DNA from 2 places in the Aromatoleum petrolei genome. Region 2 is predicted to be linked to the other one. Evidence: riboswitches for the same ligand, from Rfam matches in the RefSeq annotation. Region 2 holds a riboswitch; the other holds the start of a gene.
The links. A riboswitch is a leader RNA that binds a small molecule or an ion and turns the genes downstream of it on or off. The one in region 2 is predicted to bind S-adenosylhomocysteine.
Positions count from the first base shown of each region.

Region 1: linked by a shared signal. The riboswitch ahead of metH (methionine synthase) and the one ahead of ahcY (adenosylhomocysteinase) in region 2 are both predicted to bind S-adenosylhomocysteine.

Region 1 is NZ_CP059560.1:2,449,405-2,460,713, forward strand. It holds gene ToN1_RS11200 (DOMON-like domain-containing protein) at 1-162, shown strand, start outside; gene ToN1_RS11205 (exo-beta-N-acetylmuramidase NamZ family protein) at 188-1,408, shown strand; gene ToN1_RS11210 (EF-hand domain-containing protein) at 1,669-1,980, shown strand; gene ToN1_RS11215 (ribose-phosphate diphosphokinase) at 2,256-3,197, shown strand; gene ToN1_RS11220 (VTT domain-containing protein) at 3,207-4,130, opposite strand; gene ToN1_RS11225 (hypothetical protein) at 4,254-4,589, opposite strand; gene metH (methionine synthase) at 4,756-8,445, opposite strand; S-adenosyl-L-homocysteine riboswitch at 8,533-8,603, opposite strand; gene ToN1_RS11235 (pilus assembly protein) at 8,652-11,309, opposite strand, start outside.
Region 2 is NZ_CP059560.1:3,245,677-3,256,985, reverse strand. It holds gene ToN1_RS14830 (lysophospholipid acyltransferase family protein) at 1-12, opposite strand, end outside; gene ToN1_RS14825 (lysophospholipid acyltransferase family protein) at 12-911, opposite strand; gene metK (methionine adenosyltransferase) at 1,107-2,273, shown strand; gene ToN1_RS14815 (sensor histidine kinase) at 2,529-4,151, shown strand; gene ToN1_RS14810 (response regulator) at 4,159-4,800, shown strand; gene ToN1_RS24925 (calcium-binding protein) at 4,971-5,888, shown strand; gene ToN1_RS14800 (cytochrome P460 family protein) at 6,069-6,563, opposite strand; gene infA (translation initiation factor IF-1) at 6,667-6,927, opposite strand; gene ToN1_RS14790 (cold-shock protein) at 7,068-7,274, opposite strand; gene ToN1_RS14785 (DUF2242 domain-containing protein) at 7,644-8,159, shown strand; S-adenosyl-L-homocysteine riboswitch at 8,214-8,278, shown strand; gene ahcY (adenosylhomocysteinase) at 8,353-9,765, shown strand; gene metF (methylenetetrahydrofolate reductase [NAD(P)H]) at 9,778-10,611, shown strand; gene ToN1_RS25040 (CZB domain-containing protein) at 10,661-10,972, opposite strand; partial or broken gene ToN1_RS25035 (methyl-accepting chemotaxis protein) at 11,081-11,309, opposite strand, start outside.

The DNA of each region.
Region 1 (11,309 bases), 800 kb from region 2:
GACGCGGCCGCCCTGCCGCAGGGCTCGCCGCTCGAGCTCGGGCTCACGGCCGTCGTCGAAACGCTCGACGGCACGCTATCCTATTGGGCCCTGCGCCACCCCAGTGCGCGCCCCGACTTCCACCTCCGCGACGCCTTCACGCTGCCCCTGGTCCGGCCCTGAACGCGGCGCAAACCTCCCGCACACCATGACCGCCTCCATCCGGTTCGGCCTCGACCGCCTGCTCGAAGACCCCGCACTGCGCCGCCCGCTCGCCGGCCGCCGCGTCGCCCTGCTCGCCCACCCCGCATCCGTCACGCGCGGGCTCGCGCACTCGCTCGACGCACTGGGCGCCCTGCCCGACATCACGCTCAGCGCCGCCTTCGGCCCGCAGCACGGCCTGCGCGGCGACAAGCAGGACAACATGGTCGAATCGCCCGACTTCATCGACCCGGTGCACGGCATTCCCGTATACAGCCTGTACGGCGAGGTGCGCCGGCCCACCGACGCGATGATGGACACGTTCGACGTATTGCTCGTCGACCTGCAGGACCTGGGCTGCCGCATCTACACCTTCATCACCACGCTGCGCTACGTGCTCGAAGCCGCTGCGCGCCACGGCAAGGCGGTGTGGGTGCTCGACCGCCCCAATCCCGCCGGACGGCCGGTGGAAGGCCTGACGCTGCGCCCCGGCTGGGAGAGCTTCGTCGGCGCCGGTCCGCTGCCGATGCGCCACGGCCTGACGATGGGCGAACTGGCGCGCTGGTTCGTCGCCACCCTGAAGCTGGACGTCGAGTGCGAGGTGATCGCGATGGCGGGCTGGCAGCCGGAGGCCGGCCCCGGCTTCGGCTGGCCGCTGGGCGAGCGCAGCTGGATCAACCCCAGCCCCAACGCCCCCAACCTGTCGATGGCGCGCGCCTATGCGGGCACCGTAATGCTCGAGGGCACGACGCTGTCGGAAGGCCGCGGCACGACGCGCCCGCTGGAGCTCTTCGGCGCGCCCGACATCGACGCGTGCGCGATCCGCGCCGAGATGCAGCGTCTCGCCCCGCATTGGCTCGCAGGCTGCGTGCTGCGCGAGTGCTGGTTCGAGCCGACCTTTCACAAGCACGCCGGCAGGCTGTGCAGCGGCCTGCAGGTCCACGTCGAGGATCCCGCGCACTACGACCACGCCGCGTTCCGCCCGTGGCGCGTGCAGGCGCTCGCCTTCAAGGCGCTGCGCGCCCTGCAGCCCGACTATCCGTTGTGGCGCGACTTCCCCTACGAGTACGAGCACGACCGCCTCGCGATCGACCTCATCAACGGCAGCGAGGTCCTGCGCCGCTGGGTGGACGATCCGGCCGCGGCGCCGGATGAGCTCGATGCGCTGACCGTCCCGGACGAGCGCGCCTGGACCGCAGCGCGCGAACCCTTCCTGCTCTATCGTTGAGCGGCCCGACGTCGCAATTCACCGCACAGTCGTCGCTGCCAAGCGACAGCGCCAGCGCCGCGCCGCGCGCCGCTCGCATGGCGCAGCCGGGCGGCGGCGTCGCCATCAGGCGACGGTTTTGCGCCCGCAAGGGCCGCCGCAGCCATCCCATCACATTCAACACGTTGATACAAAACATTTTTCCATGACTGGCCCGGCGCTTGCACAGTGGCGGAGGTGTCCTGCAGTTCCCGCAGGATCCACCAGGATGGAGAAACAACGTGCTCACCAAACGCCTGATCTGGGCCACGCTCACGCTGAGCGTATTGGCCCCCCTGTTCGCTGGGGCCGCCGGCGCCTTCACGCCCGTCGCCCTCGACTCCCAGTCGCAACGCGCCACCGAACCGGAACCGGACGTGAACTACGTCTTCGGCCTGCTCGACCGCAACAGCGACAGCCGCATCGACAGCGAAGAAGCACGTGCCTCGGCACCACTGGTGAAGTATTTCGGCGACATCGACACCGATTCCGACGGCAAGATCAGCCGTACCGAATGGGTGGCCTATTTCCAGCAGCAGGAGCCGCGCACCTGAGCGCTACGCCCCAAACGGGGAGGAAGGGGGGATCATGCTGACGCCGATCGCCCCGCCCCCCGGGAATCTTCGCTTCGCTCCGCCGGCGCAGAGCGGTGCTCGGCGAGAGCCCGCCGCCGACCCTTGAAGGGGATAAAGCACGAGGGCTTCCGGGCGCCTGAGTTACCCTCCGACGTCATCGCCCGCTGCCGCGACCCCGCCGTGACAGCTACAATTCGCAACAGGATGTTGCGCCGGCCCCGCGGCGCGGCACGACCGCTACCGGAGCGAATGCGATGAACGACGCCTTGCGCATCTTTGCGTGCAACTCCAACCGCGCGCTGGCTGCGGAAATCTGCGAGAGGCTCGGACTGGCCCTGAGCCCGCTGGAAATCTCGCGCTTTTCCAACGACAACCTCCACGTGCAGATCCACGAGAACGTGCGCGAGCGCGACGTGTTCGTCGTGCAATCCTTCACCGAGCCAGTGAGCGACCACATCATGGAGCTGATGATCACGCTGGACGCGCTGCGCAGCGCCTCGGCGCGGCGGGTGACCGCCGTGATCCCCTACTATTCCTACGCTCGCTCGGACAAGAAGGACGCGCCGCGCATCTCGATCACCGGTCGCCTGATCGCCGACATGCTCAAGACCGCGGGTGCCGACCGCGTGCTGACGATGGACCTGCACGCCGACCAGGTGCACGGCTTCTTCTCCGTGCCGGTCGACCACCTCACCGCGATTCCGACCCTTGCAGAGCACTTCCGCCGCAACCACGACCTCGCGCACATGGTCGCCGTCGCCACTGACGCCGGCGGCGCGAAGCGCGTCGGGCGCTTCTCCGAGCGCCTGGGCATCCCGATGGCGATCATCGACAAGCGCCGCGTCAGCGACACCAACGTCACGCACGGCGAAGTGGTCGGTGATGTGAAAGGGCGCGACGTGGTGCTCTTCGACGACGAGATCTCGACCGCCGGCACGCTGCTGTCGACGATCGGCACGCTGAAGGCCGCCGGGGCGCGCACGATCCATGCGGGCGCCGTACATGCGGTGCTGTGCGGCCCGGCGATCGAGCGCCTGCGCGACGCGCCGATCGAGTCCATCGTCGTCACCAACACCGTGCATATGCCGCCTGGCAAGCGCCTGAACAAGATCACGCAACTCACCGTCGCGCCGCTCTTCGCCTCGGCGATCGAGCGCATCCATACCGGCGAGAGCGTAGGCGCGCTGTTCGAGTAGCGCTACCGCTCAGGCCGGGCGGTTCGCCGTGAGCCAGGCCTCGTAGCCGCCCCGGAGGGGCCGCGCGGCAGCATAGCCGAGCTCGCCCAGCACATGCGCGGCACGCACCGCGGTCGCGTCGCCGGGGCAGGCGCACATCGTCACGATCGGCCGCTCGCGCGGCCAGTCGCCTACCGCGAGCAAGAGCTTGTCGATCTCGGCCGCGCGCGCCCCCTCCACCGCCCCCCTGGTCGCGATCAGCGCCGCACCGCGCAAATCGAGAAACAGCGGCGGTTCGTCGGACGCCATCGCCGCGATCAGTTCGGACGGGGTGACATGCGGGATCGCCGCGAGCTTCTCGAAGCGGTAGCGCTGCCACAGCTTCCACGCGATCCACGCACCCAGCGCGAGCGCCAGCCCGGCCAGCATCGTCGAGCCGTGGCGGCTCATCGCCGCCAGCGCGCTCTGCAACTCGTCGCGCAGCCACCAGCCGGCGAGGATGGCGCCCCCCGCCCACAGCGCGGCCCCTGCTGCTGCGGCGGCGAGGAATCCCGGCAGGGGCATGCGCAGCGAGCCGGCGATGGGTGGCGCGACGGTCGAAAAACCCGGCACGAACTTCGCGACGACCAGCGACCACACGCCCCAGCGCATGAAGCGCGCCTCGGTCTGCGTCACGCAGGAAGCGGGATTGAGCGACAAGCGGCACAGGCCGGACAACACACGATAGCCAAAGACCCGGCCGGCGAGATACCACACCCAGTCGGCGATGACCGAGGCCCCCACTGCCGCGGCGAGCATCGCGCCCGCCTGGCCGGAGCCCGCAGCGAGACTGCCGGCGACGAGCAGCGTAGGCACCGCCGGGACGGGCAGGCCCAATTGCTGGAGCAATACGTTGACGAACACGACCCAAACGGCGTCCCGCTGGATCGCGTCGGTAATCTGGCTGAGATCCATCACGCCCCTCCCGGCGTCGCCGGGGCGTTCCAATTGGAAAGAACCACGATTCTCGCTCGAAAACCGTGGGTTCGTCTCAGCCGGGAGGAATCGGCGCGAGCATGGCACGCTCGGCGCGCTGACTCAGCGTTCGGGCTCGCCCTTCAGGCCGCGCACGAAGGCCTTGCTGCTGTCGCGCACGGTGTGGCCGATTGTGATGCCGGTGCGCTTCATCACATCCCAGGTCACCACGGCGGCGTCGCGGGCCGTGTGCCCGATCGCCCTCCCGGCGTTCCCGGCCGCCTGCCCCACATCCTTGCCGGCGTCGCGCGCGCCAGTGCCGATGTCGTGCATCGTGGCCCCGACACCGTGGCCGACGTCCTCGGCGGTGGTCGTACCGCGAGAGTCCTGCGCGTGGGCGACGGGCAATGCAAGCGCGCCCAGCGCCAGCAGCATGCCCGCGAGGACGCTTCTAACCATGACCGGTCGGCGCGACCGGCGGAATAGTCCGCGTTGTCGCATGATAGATTCTCCTTCGCAATTGCCGGGGAGCCGGCACAGCGCACCGGCTTCCCTGCTTGCAAGCTTAGCCCCAACCTACCGGATGCGGGGTAAGCAGGCGTAACCCCTCGCCGCCGTGGAGGCGTCAGAGAATCGGAGCGAGCCAGCGCGCAGCCTCGTCCACGCTCTTGCCGCTGCGCCTCGCCCAGTCCTCGAGCTGGTCGCGGCCGATCTTGGACACCGCGAAGTACCGCGCCTGCGGATGCGCGAGGTAGAAACCGCTCACCGAGGCCGCCGGGTTCATCGCGAAGGATTCCGTCAGCGTCATGCCCGTATTCCTGGTCGCATCAAGCAGTGCGAAGAGCCCACCCTTGGAGGTGTGGTCCGGGCACGCCGGGTAGCCCGGCGCGGGGCGGACGCCACGGTATTCCTCGCGGATCAGCGAATCGTTGTCGAGCACCTCGTCGGCGGCATAGCCCCAGAACTCCTTCCTCACGCGCGCGTGCAGCCACTCCGCGCAGGCTTCCGCGAGGCGGTCGGCGAGGCTCTTCAGCATGATCGCGTGGTAGTCGTCGTGCGCGGCCTCGAACTCGGCGAGCTTCGCCTCGATGCCGATGCCGGCGGTGACCGCGAAGGCGCCGGCATAGTCCGCGACGCCGGAGTCCTTGGGCGCGATGAAGTCGGCGAGGCAATAGTGCGGCTTGTCCGCCGGACGCTCGTGCTGCTGGCGCAGGCCGTGCCAGGTCATCAGCGGCGCGCCGCGCGACTCGTCGGCATAGAACGCGATGTCGTCGCCAAGGCTGTTCGCCGGGAAGAGGCCGAACACCGCGCGCGCTTCCAGCCATTGCTCGGCGACGATCTTCGCGAGCATCGCCTGGCCGTCCTTGAAGACGCTGCGGGCGGTCTCGCCGACGAGCTCGTCGTCGAGGATCTTCGGGAAGCGGCCGGCGAGGTCCCAGGTCTGGAAGAAGGGGCCCCAGTCGATATATTCAACGAGCTCAGCCAGCGGCACCGCGAGCGCCTGCACACCCAGCGTGTTCGGCGTGGTCGGCGCATAGCCTGCGACGCCATTCCAGCGGAAGGCGTTGGCGCGCGCGGCCTCCAGGCTCACGAGCTGCACGCCCTTCTTGTTGGCGTGCTGGGCGCGGATCTTGTCGTAGTCGGCGGCGAGCTGCGCCTTGAAATCGGCCGCACCGCCTTCGGACAGCAGCGCGGTGACGACGCCGACCGCGCGCGAGGCGTCCGGCACGTAGACCACCGGCTGGCCGTAGTGCGGCGCGATCTTGATCGCGGTGTGCGCACGGCTCGTCGTCGCGCCGCCGATCAAGAGCGGCACATCGAAGCCCTGGCGCTGCATCTCGGCCGCGACGTGGCTCATCTCTTCGAGAGACGGCGTGATCAGGCCTGACAGGCCGATCGCCTGCGCGCCGTGCTCGCGCGCGGCGTTGAGGATCTTCTCCGCCGGCACCATCACGCCGAGGTCGATCACTTCGTAGCCGTTGCAGCCCAGCACGACGCCGACGATATTCTTGCCGATGTCGTGCACGTCGCCCTTCACCGTCGCGACGACGATGCGGCCCTTGGAGGTCGCGCCGGTGCGCAGCTTCTCCGCTTCGATGAACGGGATCAGGTGTGCGACGGCCTGCTTCATCACGCGCGCGGACTTCACGACCTGTGGCAGGAACATCTTGCCCGCGCCGAATAGGTCACCGACGACGTTCATGCCGGCCATCAGCGGGCCTTCGATCACCGCGAGCGGCGGGCGTCCTGCGGCTTCGAGCTTCGCGCGCACCTCCTCGGTATCCGCGACGACGAAGTCGGTGATGCCTTTCACGAGCGCGTGCGACAGTCGCTCCTCGACCGACCACTCGCGCCACGCGAGGTCCGGCCCGGTGTTCTTCGCCTTGCCTTCCTTCACCGACTGCGCGAACTCCACGAGCGCCTCGCCCGCACCCGGGTGACGGTTCAGCACCACGTCCTCGACCTTCTCGCGCAGCGCGGGCTCGAGGTCGTCGTACACGCCCAGCATGCCGGCGTTGACGATGCCCATCGACAAGCCGGCCTTGATCGCGTGGTAGAGGAAGACCGTGTGGATCGCCTCGCGCACCGGGTCGTTGCCGCGGAAGCTGAAGGACACGTTCGACACGCCGCCCGAGGTCTTCGCGTAGGGCAGGTTGTGCTTGATCCAAGCGACGGCGTTGATGAAATCGACGGCGTAGTTGTCGTGCTCCTCGATGCCGGTCGCGATCGCGAAGATGTTCGGGTCGAAGATGATGTCTTCGGGCGGATAACCGATGCCGACGAGGAGATCGTAGGCGCGCTTGCAGATCTCGGTCTTCCGCGCATAGGTGTCGGCCTGGCCCTTCTCGTCGAAGGCCATCACGATCACCGCGGCGCCGTAGCGGCGGCACAGGCGCGCTTGGCGCAGGAACTCGGCTTCGCCTTCCTTCATCGAGATCGAGTTGACGACACCCTTGCCCTGGATGCACTTCAGGCCCGCCTCCATCACGCTCCACTTCGACGAGTCGAGCATGATCGGCACGCGCGAGATGTCCGGCTCGGACGCGATGAGCTTGAGGAAGCGCTCCATCGCGGCGAGCGAATCGAGCATCGCCTCGTCCATGTTGATGTCGATGACCTGGGCGCCGTTCTCGACCTGCTGGCGCGCCACCGCGAGCGCGTCGTCGAAGCGGCCTTCGAGGATCATGCGCGCGAAAGCCTTCGAGCCGGTGACGTTGGTGCGCTCGCCGACGTTCACGAAGAGGCTGTCGGCGCCGACGTTGAAGGGTTCCAGACCCGACAGGCGCAGCTTCTTCTCGACTTCCGGCACCGCGCGCGGTGCCACGTCCGCGACGGCCTGCGCGATTGCCGCGATATGCGCCGGCGTCGTGCCGCAGCAGCCGCCGACGATGTTCACGAGGCCGGCTTCGGCCCATTCGCGGATCGCGCTCGCCAGCGCTTCGGGCGTCTCGTCGTAGCCGGTCGGCGAAAGCGGATTCGGCAGGCCGGCATTCGGGTGCGCGGAGACGTGCGTATCGCAGACGTGCGACAGCTCCTCGACATACTGGCGCAGTTCCTTCGCGCCGAGCGCGCAGTTGAGGCCGAAGGAGATCGGCCGTGCGTGCGCGAGCGAGTTCCAGAAGGCTTCGGCGGTCTGGCCCGAGAGCGTGCGGCCGGAGGCGTCGGTGATCGTGCCGGAGATCATCACCGGCACGCGGCGCGAGGTCTCGTCGAAGAGCTTCTCGACCGCGAATACCGCGGCTTTGGCGTTCAGCGTGTCGAAGATCGTCTCAATCAGCAGCAGGTCGGCCCCACCTTCGAGGAGGCCGCGCGCCGAGTCGTAGTAGTCATCGACCAGCGCATCGAAGCTGATGTTGCGGAAGCCCGGATCATTGACGTCGGGCGAGATCGACAGCGTGCGCGAGGTCGGCCCGAGCACGCCCGCGCAGTAGCGCGGCTTCGCCGGATCCTTCGCCGTGTATTCGTCGCACAGCTCGCGCACGAGGCGCGCGCCCGCGACGTTGATCTCGTAGGCGAGATCCGCGAGGCCATATTCGGCCTGCGACACGCGCGTACCGTTGAAGGTGTTGGTCTCGATGATGTCCGCGCCGGCGTCGAGGTAGGCGCGGTGGATGCCGGCGACGACGTCGGCACGCGTCAGCACCAGCAGGTCGTTGTTGCCCTTGAGATCCTTCGGGTGCGCCTTGAAGCGCTCGCCGCGGTAGTCCGATTCGCCCAGCTTGTGCTGCTGGATCATCGTCCCCATCGCGCCGTCGAGGATCAGGATGCGGCGGGCGAGAAGGTCGCGGAGTTCTTGGCTGCGGTCGGCTTGCATGGTCTACCTCGGTCTGGCGAATTCACAGGCACCGGGCGAAAGCCGCAGGAGCGCACAAAAGCAAACGGCGCGGCAAACCCCGGTGGTGGTTTGCGAGCGCCGTTGTTCGGTTGCCGAGCCTGGCCCGCTAGTATCGGGTCGCAGCGCTCCTCGGCAAGCGAGTGATTCTATGGAAAATTTCCGCCGGTGCCAAGCCGGCGGAGGGACTACATCAGCTCGCGCCAGTACACCCGGCGCCACTTCGTCGGCGGGCTCCCGCCCATCTCCGGGATCGTCGGATTCTTGACGGTACGGTCCGACATGCGGATCAGCGCGCGCTTGCCGGACGAGGTGTCGACGATCACCGGCCGGCTGCCCAACGCATTGCCGAGATACCATCCGCTTTCAAAGGTGCTCGTGCCGGTCGTCGAGCGTCGCACTGCGCCGCCGGTGTCGGCATCCACGGCAAAGAACCAGCTCGACCCGCCCGGATCGCAGATTGCGGTGGTCGGAACATTCACCGTGAACACCAGCACGCCGGTCGTGGTGACCGCCGGGTGGGTGTTGATGCGTCCATTCGCGATCGGAAGGTCGAAATACCAACCCTTGTTGGCCACTTGCAGCGTGTTCGTCGTCAGCGTGAAGGTGCTGGTCGACGAACTCGCGACGCGCTGGCAGACGAAGTCGCCGTTTCCGCCATTGCCCGGACAACTGGTGCCGTTGCTGCCGCGGATATCGGGCAGCGTCGGCGTGGCGAGCGTCGTGTCGTCGATGATGCCGTACATCGACTGGGTCTGCGTCGCATGGGCGTTAACCGGCGTATTGCCCGGGACGTCGCTGTTGCCGAGGTACAGGCCGGTGCCGACATAGACGTAGAACTTGTCGCCGGTGCCGCGCACCTGGCGCACGACCGGCGCGGAACTCACCGGCTGGGCCGCGCCGCTGCCGTCGGCGAGTGCGGCGATCTTCGTTGCCGACCAGTTCGCGAGGTCGAAGCGCCAGACATTGCCGAGCAGGTCGCCACCGTAGGCGAAGCGCGTCACCTCGTCGGGCGCGGCATTGCTCAGGCGGGCAAGGTGGGTCAGGCCTGCGGGCGTCGACGGCGAGCCGGCGGGGGTGGTGATATGGCGCAGTACCGTGCCGTCTCGCGGATCGAGCGCCCACACGTGCCCCAGACCGTCGCCACCGTCGCTCGTGCCGTTGTTGTAGCCGGACGTCACGAGCACGACCCAGCCATCGTTGGGCGTGCGCACGATCAGCGGCGTGCCGAAGCTGAAGCCGCTGTCGGCCGCCGGGACCTTCTCCCACAGCGCCTTGGCTGCGGCGGCTGTCTCGCTCGCCGCCGTGCCGTCGGTGATGTCCAGTGCGTAGTAGCCCGATCCGCCCTTGCCCAGGCCGCCGACGAGGATCTTGCGCCGGAATCCGGACACGTCGACGTCGGCGACCGCGGGCGTGGCATCGATGAAGTACTCATGCGCATAGGTCGGCTCGGCGAGCTTCCACAGACGCGAATGCAGCATTTTCGGCACGTAGGCCCACAGCTCGCTGCCACCGACAGCGCCCGCGCCGCCGTCGAAGGCGTGCAGCATGCCGTCGTTGGCGCCCTGATAGACGACGGTCGAGCTGCCGTAGCTGACGATCACCGGCTCGGCGTTGATGATGTCGCCGAGCAGGTGCTGGCGACGCCGATAGATGGAGCCCTCGCCGGAACGGTCGCCGCGCAGGTAGTCGATGACGCCGGTCGTGAGGCCGATTGCATCGTCACGGAAGTTCGCCCCCGTGAACGCGCTGCCGCTGCTGCCGGTCCAGGAGACGATCCTGCGGCTCGACTGCGGGCTCGCGAGCGCGTCGAGCCGTGCCTGCGCCGACCACAGGCGCGGCGTGATCGGCAGGCCGCTTGCGAGATCCACCGAGAAGGCCTCGAGGTCGCCGGTCCAGTAGCCCGAGGTGAAGCTCGACGCATAGCTGATGCTGTTGGCGGTCAGCTGCGTGCTGGTCACGGCGACCGCGGCGGCCGCGCTATCCTTGTCGAGCGCGTCGTTGAGCGCACCGACGAAGGCCCGCGTCAGCGACTCCTCGTTCTCTGCGGAGAGGAACAGCCCGCCGCCCTGGCGCGCCGTCTCCTGCATCAGCGGATCGTCCTGCGCCTGGCGGTCGGCAAAGCCCACCGTGTAGGTGCGCAGGTTGTTCAACGATGCCTGGCCGCCCGGCGCGGAGAGATCGGGCCGCAGGTCGGTCTCGAAGAGCGCCTGCGCAACGTCGTCGAGGTAGTCGCTGCCCGCGCTCTCGTAGCTGTGTGCGCCGCCGAGGTGCCCGGTGTGGTTCGTCGCCGTACCGCCGTTCTTCTGGTCATAGGCCCTGGCGCCGCTGGTCGTGCAGCCGCCGCTGTCGCCGTCGTAGTCGCACAGGGACTCGTTGTTCGACAGGGCCTGGTCCTGCTGCGGACGTCCGTCGGTCATCAGCACGGCAATCGAGCGCTGGCACCAGTACTGAACCGGGCAGGACAGGCCGGTGCAGCCCGTCGGCAACGTGCCGCTCAACCTGTGCGGGGCCGACGTGCCCTGCTTGAAGAGCTGCGCGATGCTCACGGTCGTCGGCGTCGTTGCGCCCGGATGTATCGTCAGGTTGCCCGTGTAGCCGAGCGTGAAGTAGTGGCCGATGTCGGCGAGCGTTTCCGAAAGCGGCGTGCTGCCGGTGGCCGCGAGGCCGTCGATGCTGGACTTGAGATTGGTGAGGTGTGAGGCGTCGAGGTTCGCGAGTCCGCGCACCAGGAGCCCGCCGTCGCCCCCGTTGTAGGTCGTGAGACCGACGCGCGCCTTCACGGCAGTCGTGGTGGTCTGCAGCGGGATGGTGTCGAGTGCGGTCTTGGTGGCCTTCTTGGCGAC
Region 2 (11,309 bases):
GATGCGCGCCATCACCGTTCGCCCTCCGGCGCCGGCACGCCCGACGGCTTCTTGTAGCGGTTGTAACCCCACAGGTACTGCGACGGCCCCGCGAGGATCAGGCGCTCGATCTCGCGGTTGATCGCGACGCAGCGCTCCTCCAGCGTGCCGGCGATGGGCTCGACCGGCTCGGAGATGCGCACGACGTAGCCCTCGCCGCGCGGCAGACGCTCGGTCCAGATCATCAGCACCTTCACGCCCTTCACTTCCGACAGGCGCGCCGCCAGCGTCATCGTCCACGCCTGGCGACCGAAGAACGGTGCCCACACACCCTCGCCCTCCGCCGGGGCCTGGTCGGGCAGCATGCCGACCATCTCGCCGCTCCTGAGCGCCTTCACGAGACGCCGCACGCCCGACACGTCGGCCGGCGCCACGCGGATCTCGCCGCGCGAGCGCCCCGCCTCCATCAGCGGGCCGAGCGCCTCCTTGCGTGGCGGGCGGAACAGCACGGTGATCGGACCGTGCGTCGAGCAGTACTGCGCGCACATCTCGAAACAGCCCAGATGCGGCGTCAGGAACAGCACGCTCGCGCCCTCGGCGCGGGCACGTTCGATCAGTTCGCGCCCCTCGACGCGCACGACGCGCGACAGCACCTCCTCCTGCGGCCGCAGCCACACGAACGGCAGTTCCAATGCCTGGCGGCCGGCCTCGGCGATGGCGGCCTTCAGCAACGCGGGATCCGAGCGCCCCAGCGCGTTGGCGAGGTTGGCCTCGAGCCTGCGGGCATAGGATGGCGAGAGACGCCACGTGAGCCAGCCGGCCCAGCCGCCGAGGCGGTGCAGCCAGGCGAGCGGCAGTTGCGCGAGAATCCGGAAGAGTAGATTGACGATCACGTGCACGAAGGGCCGGCGCATGCGGGATAGCCGCAACATTGACCGACCGTGTCCAAAGATTATAATTATCGCTTAGCCGCCGAGTTAATACGACAACTTGCAGGGCGGCGCCACGAACGTACCAGAGCGGTCGTGGCAAACAAGTACTGCTAAAGCGTCGGCTGCTCGCCGAAATCCCCCGAGCCGGCCACGACGCCGGAACACTCCGGGGATTTTTGTTTTCAGGAGCAGTGCATGAGCAGGGAATTCCTCTTCACCTCGGAATCGGTCTCCGAAGGCCATCCCGACAAGGTCGCCGACCAGGTCTCCGACGGCGTCCTCGACTCGATCCTCGCCGAGGACCCGAAGGCGCGCGTCGCCTGCGAGACGCTGGTGTCGACCGGCCTCGTCGTGATCTCGGGCGAAATCACCACCACCGCGCATCCCAACTACCGCGAGATCGCGCAGGAAGTCATCCGCCGCATCGGCTACGACAACTCCGACATCGGCTTCGACTACAAGAGCTGCGCGGTGCTGGCCGCGATCAACCGCCAGTCGCCGGACATCGCCCAGGGCGTCAATGAAGGCGAAGGCCTCGACCTCGACCAGGGCGCAGGCGACCAAGGCCTGATGTTCGGCTACGCCTGCACCGAGACTCCTTCGCTGATGCCGCTGCCCATCTACTATGCGCACCGCATCATGCAGCGCCAGGCAGAGCTGCGCAAGGACGGCCGCCTGCCCTGGCTGCGCCCGGACGCGAAGAGCCAGCTGACGGTGAAATACGTCGATGGCAAGCCGGTCGCGATCGACACCGTGGTCGTGTCCACGCAGCACAGCCCGGAAGTGTCGCACGCGCAGATCACCGAAGCCGTCATCGAGGAGATCATCAAGCCGGTGCTGCCCAAGGAGCTGATGCAGGGAGAGGTGCGCTACCTGATCAACCCGACCGGCCGCTTCGTCATCGGCGGACCGCACGGCGACTGCGGCCTCACCGGGCGCAAGATCATCGTCGACACCTACGGCGGCGCCGCCCACCACGGCGGCGGTGCGTTCTCGGGCAAGGATCCGTCCAAGGTCGACCGCTCGGCGGCCTACGCCGGCCGCTGGGTCGCGAAGAACATCGTCGCGGCCGGCCTCGCCGAGCGCTGCGAAGTGCAGGTCGCCTACGCGATCGGCGTCGCGAAGCCCGTTTCGATGATGGTCGAGACCTTCGGCACCGGCAAGATTGCCGACGAGAAGATCGTCGAACTGGTGCAGCGCCACTTCGACCTGCGTCCGAAGGCGATCATCCAGGATCTCAAGCTGCTGCGCCCGATCTACGGCAAGACGGCCGCCTACGGCCACTTCGGCCGCGACGAGCCCGAGTTCTCGTGGGAGAACACCGACAAGGCGGCCGCGCTGCGCACCGACGCCGGACTGTAAGCCCGCGCATGGGGACGGCCGCGAGGCCGTCCCGGTTTTTCAGCGACTCCGTGACGCAGTCGCTACCGGATCTCCGGTACGCCGACGCGCGCGAGCAAATTTCGGTTTATCCTCGCCCCGGCCCCGCATTCCTGCATTCCTGCACCCGCGGCAGCCCCCGAGGAGAGAAACCGGCGTCACGGACAAGCAGACGGCACCAAGCCGCGCCCGGACGTCCGATCAATGCATCGGATAACAAAGTCCTTGGAGCGTCCGTTGGGACCCACGCATCTTTTCGGGTTGCTGCGCCCGAACCTCTCCCGCACCGCCCCCGAGCCGCTCTGCCGCCTGCTGATGGCAGCAAGCGGCCTGCTCGCACTCGAGCTCGACCCGCCGGACTTCTCGATCGCGCCCTCCGCGATCACGCCGCTGCTCCTCGGCTATCTGGCCTTCGCCGCCTGGCTGCTCGCACGCGAGCTGCGGGGAAGGCCCCCGCTCGCACACACCGCTTGGGCTGACCTGGCATGGTGCCTCGCCCTCACCGCGATGACCGGCGGCACGAGCAGCGTGCTGTTCTTCTTCCTGCTACTGCCGATCATGTCCCATGCGTTCCGGGACGGCTATTCGGCGGGCTGGACGATGACCTGGGTCACCACCGCCGGATTCCTCGCGATCGGGCTGCCAGCCTCGCCGGGCGGCATCCTGTTCGAGTTCAACCGCGCCATGATCCGGCCGCTCACGCTCCTGATCCTGGGCTACATAATCGCGCGCGAGGGGGGTGTGCAGTTCCGGGCACGCAGGCGACTGTCGCTGCTCGCTCGCATCGATACCGTGGCAAACCCCCGCTTCGGCGCAGACCGCACCCTGCTCAACGCCGCCGAACAGCTGCAGACCGCCTACGGCGTGCGCGAATGCCTGATTGTGCTGCAGCACACAGATTCCGGCGAGAGCCTACTCGCCCGCGCTACCGCGGATTGCCCTGCAACCGAGACGCTACCGGCCGGTGCGGCCGCCCCGCTCCTGACCTTGCCACAGGAAGCGCTCGTCGTGCATGCCCCCCGCGCATCTCTGTGCCTGGGCGCTTCGGCCGAGACGGTGCTGCCGCAGTGCCAAGGGCTTGGCGATCTCCTCGAAACACGGGCTTTTGCATCGGTTCCGATGAGCCGCGCCGGGTGGTCCAAAGGGCGGATATTCCTCTGCGACGACGCGCTCCCGCCCTTCGACGAGGCCGAGCTGACATTCCTCGCCGAAGCCGGCATGCACCTCGCCCATATCGTCGAAAAGGTGGACCTCCTCGACCGACTGGCCTCGCTCGCCGCCGAGCGCGAACGGCGCCGCATGGCTCACGACCTTCACGACCGGGCAATTCAGCCATATCTCGGACTCCAGCTGGGCCTCGAAGCCGCGTTGCGGCGCCCGGATTGCCCGCTGCCCCTTGCAGACGAACTGCGCGCCCTGCAAGAACTCGCCCATCAGAGCGCCGACGAGCTGCGCGGAATGCTCGACGGGCGCCGTGCGGAAGGTGCAGGCGACGACATCCTGCGGGACTCGATCACCCGGCTCATGAAGGAATACCGCGACCACTTCAGCATCGATCTCACCTGCGACTGCCCGCCGGGATTCAAAGTCAACGACCGACTCGCCGTTGACCTCGTCGGCCTCATCAGCGAGGGACTGAGCAACATCCGCCGCCACACCGCGTCACGCTGGGCGCGGCTTTCGCTGCGGGGCGACGACGGCATCTTGCGTCTCGCACTGACCAACGAACGTCCGCCGTCGGGCAACGCCGACTTCGTGCCAAAATCGATCCGGAACCGCGCACGCGAACTCGGCGGCGACGCCCGGGTGGACCAAGGCACCGCCCCCAACACCACCGTTCACGTCCAGATACCCCTGTGAGGCCGCCGTGACGATCCGCGTAGCCATCATCGACGACCACCCCAGCATCACCTGGGGTTTCGAACGCCTCATCGCCACCGAAATGCCGCGCATGTCGCCCGTCGGCGCCGCACACGACCTCGCTGGCGCGCGGCGGCTGCTTCACGATGCACACCCCGATGTCGCGCTTATCGACCTGGACCTCGACGGCGCGAGCGGCATCGAACTGATTTCCGAATTTACTGACGATGCAATCCGCTTTCTCGTCCTGACCGGGCTGCGCGATGACAACGCACGCCAGGAGGCAGTGCGTGCCGGCGCACGCGGGGTGCTGAGCAAGAGCGAACAACCGGCAATGATCATCCGTGCCATCGATCGCGTGCATGCCGGCGAGCTGTGGCTCGACCGCGCCCGCACCGGCGAACTCGTCGACAGCCTGCGTCGCCAGGCCCGCACGGCCGCCGACCCCTTCGCAACGCTCACGCCGCGCGAGAAGCAGATCGTCGCCGTCGCGCTGGAACACAACGGCGCCCCCAACAAGCGCATCGCCGAGCATCTGGGCATCGGCGAAAATACGCTGCGCAACGCCCTGTCGACGATCTACTCGAAGACCGGCGCATCAAACCGGCTGCAGCTGTACGCGCTGGCGCTGCGCCATCCGATGCGATGACCGTGCGATTCGTCACGGCGATGCTCATCCACATGACGAATGTAATGCGCCCCGAGTGACACCACTAACTGTCCGCCCCTCATCGAACCGAATAGCATTGTTACAACCAGTAGCAAATTCAGCGCCACTACGCGGGAAGTGGCCTTTCGGATCGAGAGGGAAGATACAAAATGAGCACCTACGTCGGCGACGACCAAAATAACGTCTACATTTCCGGCAGTGGCGACGACACCCTGAGCGGCGGGGAAGGCAGCGACCTCCTGGTCGGCGCCAATGGCGAAGACATCCTCAACGGAGATGCAGGGAACGATCAGCTGTTCGGCGGCAACGACAGCGACACCCTCAACGGCGGAGAGGGGAATGACACCCTCGGTGGCACCTATACGTACACCGAAGCCGTGGGTAAGACCGAAAAAACCGTGGACATCGTCGAGAATGGCGACGACACGCTCGACGGCGGAGCCGGCGATGACACGCTCAACGGCGGCAAGGGCGACGACACCCTCATCGGCGGTGCAGACAACGACATGCTCACGGGCGGCTCCGGGGATGACACCTTCGTCTTCAATTTCACCGTGACGAATGTTACCGAGAAGACCACCGTTTATTTCCGTGACGGCGACGCACCCAGCCTGACCGCGGACTACAAGGCATGGTCCAACTATGACACGCAGCTAGACGCATGGCGCGCACTCATGGACGGAACATACGGCGGCGATCTCGACGCAGGAAATACTTATGCCGTCGACATCACTGTCAATGGCGGAACCCTAAAGAAACCGGTGACGAGCACTTTCAGCTTCGAAGGCGACAACAGCTACTCGTACTACGAGACGAGCTCGCAGGCGACGATCGACGGCGACGACTACGACGTCGTGTTCGACTGGATGGACGGAAACGACAAGCTGCAGCTGAATGGCTTGAGCAACAATGCCGGCGACGTGAACTATTGGGGTAATTTCCTGACGTCCGACACGGCACTTGACGGCCAGACGGTCATCAGCTTCGACGGCGGCTCAATCACCATCATGGGAACGGACATGTCGATCTCGGACCTGGTCGCCGGCGACTACGTCCTCTTCGCTTGATCCTCCGCAACCGCCAGCGCAGCCTGATCAGCCGGTGACCGATAGACGGGCCCGGACAGAACGCAGCTCCGGGCACGTCGCACAGAAATCGCACACCCGGCTCCGCACAACTCTCGGGAACCTCGCCGACTGCCGGACACCGCCCGACCCGCATTGCCCGGTCGGGCGGCGTCGATCTTGCTACGGCAACTCCGCCGGATGCGTGAACACGAAGTCCCGATCCTTCACCGGCTGGTGGCAGCCGAAGCATTCCTGCACGAAGTTCGCGTCGGCGCCGTAAGGCTTCTGCGCCTTGCCGAGCCAACGCGCGAAACCCCAGCCGCCCGTCGCGGCATACTTGACGCTGTCCTTGACCATGAACTCGGCGTGGACGAAGTCGCCCGGCGCGAGCGCCGTGTCCCAGCGGTCATGCTTGACCGCCTTCCACACCAGCTTGCCGAGGATCGCGCCGTCGGGCCACGGATTGGTCCGCCCCTCACGCGCCGCCTTCGCGGCCGCCTCGTTGCCGAGTACCGCGCGCAGCGTGTTGTTGTCGGAACGCTGATGAACCGAAAGCACCTGCCACTGGCGGTAGCCTTCCGGCAACTGAATGCCGTTGGGGGCGGGATCGGTCGAGGAAGCGGAGGCCGCTGCGCATAGCAGCGCACCGGCCAGCAATGGGAATCGTCTACTCATGGAACATCCTCCGTGTCGGTGGTCGCGCTCGCCGGTTGCGCGAGTCACGTCCAGACCAAACAGCCGACGCGGGGGAAATGTTCCCGGAATTACGAAAGAAAAATCAACGGCGGCGCCGCTGCTGCGGACTCACCGGACCGCGGCCTTCGATGTGGCGGAAGGTGATGCGACCCTTGCTCAGGTCGTAGGGCGACAGTTCCAGGGAAACCTTGTCACCGCACAGGATGCGGATGTGGTGCTTGCGCATCTTGCCGGCCGAATAGGCTACGAGGTCGTGACCATTGTCCAGCGTCACACGGAATCGGGCATCGGGCAGGACCTCGGTCACCACGCCACCCATTTCGATCAGTTCTTCCTTGGCGATGACAGTTTCTCCTCGGGAAGCAGAAAAAAGAAAAGGCCGGGCTTGTGCCAGGCCTTTCGGGGATGCGTACCGGAACTGATTCCGGTTACCGGCCCCGCCAGGGACCGGAGGCGCGGCGCTGCGGCCGCGCCGGCGCGGGCTTAGTCAGCCGCGCGGATGTTCGACGCCTGCTGGCCCTTGGGACCGGTCGTCACGTCGAACGTGACGCGCTGACCTTCGGCGAGGGTCTTGAAACCCGAACCCTGAATCGCCGAGAAATGAGCGAACAGATCGTCACCGCCGTTTTCCGGGGTGATGAAACCGAAGCCCTTGGAGTCATTGAACCACTTCACAGTACCGTTTGCCATGTCTTGTATTTCCTGAAAATTAAGGGACTTGCCCATAGAGTGAGGGCGAAGGTCAAGACGGCAGGGTGAAGAGGAAAGGCATACCGCAGAAACAGCAGAAACCGGACCAGACAACAACTATGCTACTTGAAGATCGCTGCCGCGCACTATGGACTGATTTGCTCCGCCCTGCAAACTAAATATTGTTTGTTACATTTCACGACACCCGCAAAGGCGCCGGATTCGGCCACCGCTCCGCAGGCCTCGAACCCGCACCGGCCATGGGCATTGACAGGCGTGGGCGCCGAACCCGACCATCGGGCGCACCGAACCGCAAGGCGCCGCGATGTTCTAATATCTGCTTTTGCACCTCCATTGCGGATTCACCCCATGCTGCATCTCGCGCGTCGCGCCCAAATGCTGTCGTTGTCCGGGCTGCTGCTCGCCGGCTGTGCATCGGCGCCGCCTCCCGCCTATCGCAGCGAAACCTTCGCCGCCGAATCGCCCTTCGTCACGTGGAGCACGCGCGACCCCGACGCCGCCTGCGAAGTCGGCAAACGCGCCCTGCTGAGCCAGGGCTACCAGGTCGATGCATCGAACACGACGCGCATCCGTGGTGAGAAGTTCTTCCTGCCGAAGACCGACTACGGCATGACGCTCCACATCACCCTGGTGTGCCTGCCGAGCAACGTAGGCACCGCGATCTACGCCAACGCGCTGCAGACCCGCTACGAGCTGAAGTCCGCCGCGACCAGCGCCGGCGTCGGCGTCGCGGGCATCGGGTCGATCTCGCTGCCGTGGACCGCCGACAAGGAGGCGCTGGTCAAGGTCGGCGAAGAAACGATTTCCGATCCTGACTTCTACAAGCGCCTCTTCGGCCTGATCGACTCGCTGCAGGGCACCTGACCGCCGACCGCCAGCGCCTTGCGGTATCCGGGAACAGCTACGCTATAATCTGCCCTTGCCGAGGAGCGCTGCGAGACTTTCGTCCCAGGCTCGGCTTTCCGGAACTGCGCTCACCTTAACCCGTGCCGGGCACGGGGTGACGAGGTGAGTTCACCCGCAGCACCCCTTCCCGGCCACACGTTCAGGAGTTCACATGAACACTGTGGCTGATACCTTCACCGATTACGTCGTCGCCGACCTCAAACTCGCCGACTGGGGCCGCAAGGAAATCCGCATCGCGGAAACCGAGATGCCAGGCCTGATGGCGATCCGCGAGGAATTTGCCGCCGCGCAGCCGCTCAAGGGCGCGCGCATCACCGGCTCGCTGCACATGACGATCCAGACCGCGGTGCTGATCGAGACGCTGACCGCGCTCGGCGCCGATGTGCGCTGGGCCTCGTGCAACATCTTCTCGACGCAGGACCACGCCGCCGCCGCGATCGCCGCCGAAGGCATCCCCGTCTTCGCGGTGAAGGGCGAGTCGCTCGCCGACTACTGGGATTACACGCACCGCATCTTCGAGTGGGCCGATGGCGGTTATTCCAACATGATCCTCGACGACGGCGGCGACGCGACGCTGCTGCTGCACCTCGGGGCCCGTGCCGAGAAGGACATCGCGGCGCTGGCGAAGCCGGGCTCCGAGGAAGAGACCATCCTCTTCGCGGCGATCCGCGCCAAGCTCGCGCAGGATCCGACGTGGTACTCGACCCGCCTCGCGCAGGTGAAGGGCGTCACGGAAGAGACCACGACCGGCGTGCATCGCCTGTACCAGATGCACGAGCGCGGCGAGCTGAGGTTCCCGGCGATCAACGTCAATGACTCGGTCACCAAGTCCAAGTTCGACAACCTGTACGGCTGCCGCGAGTCGCTGGTCGACGGCATCAAGCGCGCAACCGACGTGATGGTCGCGGGCAAGATCGCGGTCGTGTGCGGCTACGGCGACGTCGGCAAGGGTTCGGCGCAGGCGCTGCGCGCGCTCTCGGCGCAGGTGTGGGTCACCGAGATCGATCCGATCTGCGCGCTGCAGGCGGCGATGGAAGGCTACCGCGTCGTGACGATGGAATACGCCGCCGAGCACGCAGACATCTTCGTGACCGCCACCGGCAACTACCATGTGATCACGCACGACCACATGGCGAAGATGAAGGGCCAGGCCATCGTGTGCAACATCGGCCACTTCGACAACGAGATCGACGTCGCGTCGATCGAGCAATACCAGTGGGAGGAGATCAAGCCGCAGGTCGACCACATCATCTTCCCGGACGGCAAGCGGATCATCCTGCTCGCCAAGGGCCGCCTCGTGAACCTCGGCTGCGCCACCGGCCATCCGTCCTACGTAATGAGCTCATCCTTCGCGAACCAGACGATCGCGCAGATCGAGCTCTTCACGCGCACCGCGGACTACCCGGTCGGTGTCTATACGCTTCCCAAGCACCTCGACGAGAAGGTCGCACGCCTGCAGCTGAAGAAGCTCAACGCGCAGCTCACGGAGCTCACCGACGCGCAGGCCGCCTATATCGGCGTACCCAAGCAGGGGCCGTACAAGGCCGACCACTACCGCTACTGATCGGAGCGCGCCATGACGAAACCTGAAGTCTCGATCGAGTTCTTCCCGCCGCAGACGCCCGAAGGCGACGAGAAGCTGCGCGCCACGCGCGACAAGCTCGCGCGCCTGAAGCCCGCCTTCTTCTCCGTGACCTACGGCGCCGGCGGTTCGACGCGCGAGCGCACCTTCGCGACGGTCAAGGAAATCGCCGCGCAGGGCTTCGAGGCCGCGCCACACCTGTCGTGCATCGGCTCGACCCGCGCCGGCATCCGCGAAATCCTCGCCGACTACACCGCCGCCGGCATCCGCCGCATCGTCGCCTTGCGCGGCGACCTGCCTTCCGGCGTCGGCGACCCCGGCGAGTTCCGCTACGCCAACGAGCTGGTGGAGTTCATCCGCGCCGAAACGGGCGACCGCTTCCGCATCGAGGTCGCGGCCTACCCGGAATGGCACCCGCAGGCGAGGAGCCCGCAGGACGACCTGCAGGCCTTCAAGCGCAAGGTCGAGGCCGGCGCAGACTCGGCGATCACGCAGTACTTCTACAACACCGAAGCCTACCTGCACTATGTCGATGCGGTGCGGGCGATGGGCCTGGACACGCCCATCGTGCCCGGCATCATGCCGATCGTGAGCTTCTACAAGCTCGCGCGCTTCTCCGACGCCTGCGGCGCCGAGATCCCGCGCTGGATGCGGCGGAAGTTCGAGTCCTACGGTGACGACACGGAATCCATCCGCGCCTTCGGGCTCGACGTGGTGACCGCGCTGTGCCAACGCCTGCTGGCGAACGGCGCCCCGGGGCTGCACTTCTATAGCATGAACCAAGCCAGCCTCACAACGACGATCTGCGAGCGCCTCAAGCTCGTCTGATACGAAGGGCACCCCCACTCGGGCGGGGGTGCCCTTGTTCGTCCACGCCTCAGCGCGAGAGCGTGCCCACCCCGTTCGCAATGTCCTGCAGGCAGTCCAGCACTTCCATGCTCGCGGCCTCCATCGCCGCGATGTCCTGCAGCCCCGACTGGCTGTCGCCTGCCAGCAGGCGCTCGAGACCGCGCCGACCGCTCTCATGCACGCGCGCGTGCGGCGCTTCCAGCCTGCGATAGCCGGGCAGGGACGCAAAGCGCTTGCCCGGCCCCTCGTAATACCACAGGCCGAGCCGGCACTTGTGATGGCTGGAAAACTCGTCGGGACGCTTCGCGGAATTGCCTGACGCGGCCTTGTACACCTCCATCTTGAAGATCAGGTGGTCGAGTTTCGCAAGCTCGACGAAGCTGCGCACCGCCGCCCCTTCCATCATGTCTCCCATCTCGCGCGACAGCCCGAACAGCTCGGTCATGCTGCCGCGCGCGCTGCGCCCGTCTTCGGCGGCTTCGGACGCCTTTCCGGCGAGCGTCTGGATCATCGCCTGCGTCTGTCCGGTCTCGCCCTGGATCGCGCCGACCAGCTCGGAGATCTCGTTCGTGGCCGCCGCAGTACGCTCGGCGAGCTTGCGGACCTCGTCAGCCACCACCGCGAAGCCGCGGCCCTGCTCGCCCGCGCGGGCGGCCTCGATGGCCGCGTTCAACGCG